2 linked regions of the Sphaerisporangium rubeum genome follow. The protein of the gene in region 2 binds, or shares a complex with, the protein of the main gene of each other region. Links are inferred from orthologs where the notes say so. Each region holds a gene or a part of one and is shown on either strand. Other genes may lie near its edges.

Evidence for each region.
Region 1: the proteins of BJ992_RS07550 (region 2) and BJ992_RS13320 are in contact, whole or in part, in an NMR structure (PDB 1GGR), measured with the Escherichia coli proteins. The link is inferred for Sphaerisporangium rubeum from one-to-one orthologs.

What each region holds. Positions count from the first base shown.
Region 1 is NZ_JACHIU010000001.1:3,107,859-3,111,117, reverse strand. Bases 262-3,208 are described here. They hold BJ992_RS13320 (HPr family phosphocarrier protein), read right to left. Parts: upstream 1,904-3,208; coding sequence 1,619-1,903; downstream 262-1,618. Other genes in these bases: BJ992_RS13310 (PTS mannitol transporter subunit IIA), read right to left, coding at 2,968-3,208; BJ992_RS13315 (alcohol dehydrogenase catalytic domain-containing protein), read right to left, coding at 1,931-2,971; ptsP (phosphoenolpyruvate--protein phosphotransferase), read right to left, coding at 262-1,626. Also shown: more of ptsP, read right to left, coding at 1-261; more of BJ992_RS13310, read right to left, coding at 3,209-3,259.
Region 2 is NZ_JACHIU010000001.1:1,747,937-1,750,952, reverse strand. What follows is about bases 159-2,862. They hold BJ992_RS07550 (PTS glucose transporter subunit IIA), read right to left. Parts: upstream 1,882-2,862; coding sequence 1,435-1,881; downstream 159-1,434. Other genes in these bases: BJ992_RS07540 (SIS domain-containing protein), read right to left, coding at 2,185-2,862; BJ992_RS07545 (PTS sugar transporter subunit IIB), read right to left, coding at 1,894-2,130; BJ992_RS07555 (HPr family phosphocarrier protein), read right to left, coding at 1,108-1,365; ptsP (phosphoenolpyruvate--protein phosphotransferase), read right to left, coding at 159-1,100. Also shown: more of ptsP, read right to left, coding at 1-158; more of BJ992_RS07540, read right to left, coding at 2,863-3,016. UniProt on the Escherichia coli protein: The phosphoenolpyruvate-dependent sugar phosphotransferase system (sugar PTS), a major carbohydrate active transport system, catalyzes the phosphorylation of incoming sugar substrates concomitantly with their translocation across the cell membrane.

The sequences.
Region 1 (3,259 bases), 1.4 Mb from region 2 along the record:
GACCGCCTCGCGCGCGGCGGACGGGCCCGCGGCGGCCAGTGCGGCGGCGGCCCGCTCCTGGCAGGAGCCGAGGGTGCGCTCGCTCAGGGACGCGCGCACCGCCGGCACGGCGGGGGCCGACATGGACAGGCTCGTCATGCCGAGACCCACGAGGACGGGAGCGAGCAGCGGGTCGGCGGCGGCCTCACCGCAGACACCCACCGGTTTGCCGGCCGCGCGGCCCGCGTCGCCGCACAGCTTGACGAGGTGCAGCAGCGCGGGTTGCCAGGGGTCGAGCAGGTCGGCGAGGTCGCCGTGCTGGCGGTCGGCGGCGAAGGTGTACTGGCCGAGGTCGTTGGTGCCGATGCTGAGGAAGTCCACCTCGCGCAGGACGCGCTCGGCGTGCAGGGCCGCGGCCGGCACCTCGATCATGACGCCGACCGTGGGGAGACCGTGCGCGCGTGCCTTGGCGGCGAAGCCGGCGGCCTCGGCGACCGTGCTCACCATGGGGGCCATGACCCACGTGTCGGCCTCGCAGGCACGGTGGGCCTCGGCGATGGCGCGCAACTGTGTGTCCAGCACGCCGGGGTCACGGCGCGCGGTACGCAGGCCGCGCACGCCGAGCGCGGGGTTCTCCTCGTCCGGCAGGCCGAGGAACGGCAGCGGTTTGTCCGACCCGGCGTCCAGGGTGCGGACGACCACCCGGCGGCCCGGCAGCGCGCGAAGGACGACGGTGTAGGCCGCCACCTGCTCCTCGAACGTGGGTGCGCCGGCGCGGTCCAGGAACAGGAACTCGGTGCGGAACAGGCCGACCCCCTCGGCGTCCGGCCGCAGGTCCCTGGCCGAGCCGATGTTGAGCAGCAGCGGCACCGCGTGGCCGTCGGCCGTGACACCGGGGCCGGTGCCCGCGGCGACGCGTTCCCTCTCCCGTCCGGCCTCCTCGCCGATCCTGGCGGCCTCGTCCTCGGCGATGCCGATCAGCAGTTCGCCGGCGCCGCCGTCCACGGCCACCCACGTGCCGTCCTCGACCCCCGCCGCGTCACGGCAGGCCACCACGGCGGGAAGGCCGAGTGCGCGGGCCAGGATGGCGGTGTGGCTGGTCGGGCCGCCGCGCTCGGTGACGAGCGCCAGCACGACCGCGGTGTCCAGGGTGGCGGTGTCGGCCGGAGCGAGGTCGTCGGCGACCAGGACGTACGGGTGACCGGGGTCCGGCACCCCCGGCATCGGCAGGCCGAGCACGGCGGCGACGGCGCGGTTGCGTATGTCGTCCAGGTCGCCGGCGCGGTCGGCGAAGTAACCACCGGCCGCCAGCAGCGCCTCCCGGTGCCGTGCGCAGCCCGCGTCGATGGCGTGGGCCGCGCCGAGCCCGGCCGCCACCCCCTCCTCGACCGACTCCAGCAGCATGGGGTCGGCGGCGATCATGCTCTGCGCCTCCAGGATGGCGCGGGCCTCGGCGTCGGCGGCCTTGGCGGCGTGCCGCTCCAGGTGCTCGGCCACCGCCTCCAGCGCCTCGGCCGCGGCCTTCACCTCGGCCGCCGCGTCCGTCACCGGCGCGCGTCCGGGCAGCTCAGGGGGACGCGCCATCCGGTACGCCGGGCCGGCCGCTCGTCCGGGGCTCACCCCGAGGCCGCGCGCCGGTTCACGCATCGGCGGGCTCCTCGGCGTCCAGGTCCCGCGACAGCAGGCCGGCGAGGGCCGTCAGCGCCTCCTCGGCGCCGTCACCCTCGGCCTCCAGGGTGACCTCGGTGCCGTGGGTGGCGCCGAGGGCCAGCACGGCGAGCATGCTCTTGGCGGGAGCGGGCTTGCGGCCCGGCACGCTGATCGTCACCGGGACGGGCTGGCGGGCCGCGGCCTGCACGAACAACTTGGCGGGACGCGCGTGCAGGCCGCTGCTCGACGCGATGACGACGGTTCTCTGTGGCATGGGGACGTCTCCTCCGTCAGGCGGGGTTCAGGGCTCCACGGTGACCTTGATGGCGACCCCGCGTGCCACGGTGTCGATGCCGTCCAGCACCTCGGTGAGCGGGATCCGGTGGGTGATGAGGTCGGCGACCGGCACCGCGCCTGAGGCGATCAGGCCGAGGGCCTCGGCGTTGTGGCGGGGGCTCGAACCGTTGGCGCCGACGATGGTCAGCTCGCGGTAGTGCACGAGGTTGGAGTCCAGCCGGATGAACGGGTTGTCCTTCGGCAGTCCGCCGAAGAAGCTGATGCGGCCCTGGCGGGCCGTCATCTGCACTGCCTGCTCCTGAGCGGCGCCGGACGCCGCGGCGGTGATCACGACGTCGGCGCCGCGGCCCCCGGTCAGCTTCAGCACCTCGTCCACCACGTCGACGCCGGGACCGCCGATGGTCGCGTCCGGCCGTACCAGCTCGGCGGCCATGGCGAGCCGTTCGGGGTTGAGGTCGGCGAGCACCACCCGTCCGGCGCCGCGGGAGCGGGCCAGCCGCACGTGCAGGCAGCCGATCGGTCCCGCGCCGAGGACGACGACGTCGTCCCCCTCGCCGACCCTGGCGAGCTCCTGGCCGTTCAGCACGCACGCCAGCGGCTCGGCCACCGACGCCTCCGCGAAGCCGACGCCGTCGGGGACGCGGTTGAGCCCGTCCACGGCCAGCACCTTGGCGGGGACCACCATGTACTCGGCGAAGCCGCCGTCGTAGTGGTACCCCATGGACTCCTGGTCGGGGCACACCGTGAGCCGGCCGCGCAGGCACTCCTCGCACCGGCCGCACGGGATGGCGGCGATCACCTGGACGCGGTCCCCCGGCGTCCAGCCCGTCACCTCCGCGCCGGTCTCGACGATCTCGCCGGCGATCTCGTGGCCCATGACCCGCGGCGGCCTGATGTGGTGGTGGCCGTGCTTGAAGATCTTGACGTCGGTGCCGCAGGTGGAGCAGTTGCGTACCCGGATCTTGACGTCACCGGGCCCCGGTGCGGGCTCCGGCGCGTCCTCCACCCTGATGTCACCGGGAGCGTGGAAGCGTGCGACCTTCACTCGGAGGTCTCCTCTCTGACGGGCTGCAGAAGCCGGATGACGTGGCCGGGGTCGGACGCCTCACGCAGCGCCTCGGCCCGGCCGGGGTCCATGAGGATCTCGGCGAGCTCGGCGAGCAGCTCGACGTGGCCGTCGCCTTTGGCGGCGATGCCGATGCACACCACGACCTGCTCGCCGTCCCAGTCGACGCCGCGCGGGAAGCGCACCACGCTGATCGCGTCGTGGTGGACGGCGTCCTTGCCGGCGAGGGTGCCGTGCGGGATCGCCACCCCCTCGCCGACGTACGTC
Region 2 (3,016 bases):
CGGAACAGGCGGATGCCGCGTTCCCCCAGGGCCGGATTGGGCTCGTCCCCCGTGGGACGCAGGAACGGCAGGGGCTTGTCGGCGCCGGCGTCGAGGACGCGGACGACCACGGGTGCGCCGGGGAAGGCCTCGAAGACCTCGCGGTACACCGCCACCTGCTCCTCCAGCGACGGCGAGTCCTCCCGGTCCAGGAACAGCATCTCGGTGCGGAACAGCCCCACGCCTTCCGCGCCGTTGTCCAGCGCGGCGGCGACGTCACGGGGCCCGCCGATGTTGGCGAGCAGCGGCACGCGGCGTCCGTCGGCGGTGCGCGCGGGTGCGGCGGGGGTGCGTGCCGTACCGGTGGAGGTTCGGCCGGTCTCCACGGGTCCCGCGCCGGGTGCGGAGCCGTTCAGCCGGGTCCGCACCTCCGCCTCGTCCGGCCCGACCATGATCACACCGGCGGTGCCGTCCACCAAAACCATGGTGCCTTCGGCGATGCTGGTCGCTCCGGGGCAGGCGACGACGGCCGGCACCCCCATGGCGCGGGCCAGGATCGCGGTGTGGCTGGTCGGCCCGCCTCGCTCGGTGACGAACGCCGCCACCACGTCCCTGGACAGCGTGGCCGTGTCGGCGGGGGACAGGTCATGCGCGACCAGCACGTACGGCGCCTCGGCCTCCCCCGGCAGGCCCGGCATCGGCACACCGGTCAGCTCGGCGATCACCCGATCCCGCACGTCGTCCAGGTCGGCCACCCGCTCGGCGACGTACCCGCGGCCTTCGGCGAGGACGTCACGGAACCGCAGGAACGCGTCGTACACGGCGCGCTCGGCGGCGACCCCGGCGTCGATCAGGCCGGCCACGTCCGCGCTGAGCTCGGGGTCGAGCGCCATCATGGCCTGGGCCCGCAGGACCTCCTCGGCCTCTCCCCCGCAGGCCACGCCGCGTTCCTCCAGCGTGGCGGCGACCCGCGCGACTGCGGCCTCGGCCCTGGCCGTCTCGGCGACCGGGTCGCCGTCGTGCCGCGACCCGGCGGCCGGCTCGGCGATCTTGAACCGTAGCAGGAACGCCGCGCCGTACCCGGTCCCCGGGCTGACTCCTGCCCCGGTGAGCGTCGTCATCGTGTGTTCAGGGAACCGACACGATGGCGGCGAGCTCGTCCAGCAGCCGGTCGGCGTCCTCACCTTCGGCGTGGATCACGATGGTCTCGCCGCTGCGGACATCCAGCGCCAGGATGGACAGGATGCTCTTGGCGTTCACCGGCGTGCCGCCGGGACGCGCGACGGTGACGTCGATGGCCGCCTTCGCCGCGGTCTGCACGAACGTCGCGGCCGGCCGCGCGTGCAGGCCGACCTCCGACTCCACTACCACCTTGCGCTCAGGCACGGTTCCTCCTCGACAGGGTTGTTTTTCATTACGCCTTGATACCCGGCCTCAACAAAAGAGGCGGCTCCGTCAGTCCCACCGGAACAGTTCCTCCCCGGCGCGCACCACTCCGGCCGCCAGCGTACGCAGCGCCTCGGGCCGGGCCTCCAGCGCCACCACCGGACACGCCGGCGACAGACCGGCCGCCTCGACCACCGCCGGGTCCCAGACCACGACGGGACACCCCGCCGCGACGGTCTCCCCCTCGCGTACCAGCACCCGGAACCCCTCCCCCCGCAGCCGCACCGTGTCGATGCCGAGGTGGACCAGCACCCCTCGGCCGTCGGGCCCCACGATCACGTACGCGTGCGGGTGGATCTTCAGCACGGTGCCGTCGAGCGGCGCCAGCGCCTCACCCTCGGCGCGGCGCGGGTCGATCGCCGTGCCGGGCCCCACCAGCCCCCCGGAGAACACCGGGTCCGGCACCGCGGCCAGCCCGATGACCTTCCCGGTCACCGGCGCGAGGACAGTGGTCACGGCCTTGAGGTCTCAGCCGATGATGTCGTCGATGTCCGAGGCGAGCGTGTCGGCGTCCGGCCCCACGACGACCTGCACGACGTTACCCGCCGCCATCACGCCGTGCGCGCCGGCGGCGCGCAGCGCGGCCTGGTCGACCTTGGCGGCGTCGCGGACCTCGGTGCGCAGGCGGGTGATGCACGGCTCGATCTCGATGATGTTGCCGGCTCCGCCGAGCCCGGCGATGATCGCGTTCGCGTCAGCAGACATGTCGTCCTCCTCGTCGCACCGCCTCGGGTGCTCCCGCGTGCCGGGAAGAAAAGGCTATTGCGTCTGCGTGACCTTGTTGAGGCCGCGCGGGGAGTCGGGGTCGTACCCGAGCCGGCGGGCCAGCGCCTCGGTGAGGAGCTGACCCGGCACGATCAGCCCCATCGGGGCCACCCACTCCGGCAGCGCCGGGCCGTTGAGCGACGCGGTGGCGGCCCCCGCGAGCTCCGCGCCGCCGCCGACGGCGTACGCGGCGGCGCCGGCCCCGGTCACGCGCCTGGCGAGCGCGACGGTGCCGGGGAGCGTCGGCCCCTCCCCTGCGGCGACCAGCAGCGCGGGGGTGTCGCGGTCGACCACGGCGATCGGGCCGTGCAGCAGGTCGGCGTACGACAGGCCCATGGCGTGCAGGTAACACGCCTCCTTGAGCTTCAACGCGGTCTCCAGGGCCGTGGAGAACGCCATGCCGCGGCCCGACACCACGACACCCTGCACCCCGGCGAGGCCCTCGACGACGGCGTCCAGGTCACCGGGGTCGGCGATCAGCTCCTCGACGGCGTCCGGCACCCGGGCCAGGTCGCCGGCCTCGACGCCGGCGCCGAGGCCGAGCGCCAGCACGGCGAGCGCGGCGAGCTGGGTCGTGTAGGTCTTGGTGGCCGGAACGGCCTCCTCGGCGCCGGCCACGGTGCACAGCGCGAGGTCGGCGGCCTGCGCGAGCGGCGATCCCTCGCCGCCGTTGGTGATCGCCACGGTGGCGGCGCCGCAGTCCTTGGCCCAGGCGAGGGTCTCGACGATCTCCTCGGTGCGGCCCGACTGCGACAGGCCGACGGCGAGCGCGCCGGACAGGTCGATCCTGCGCTTGTAGGTGGTGGCGATGGACGGCGCGGCGAGC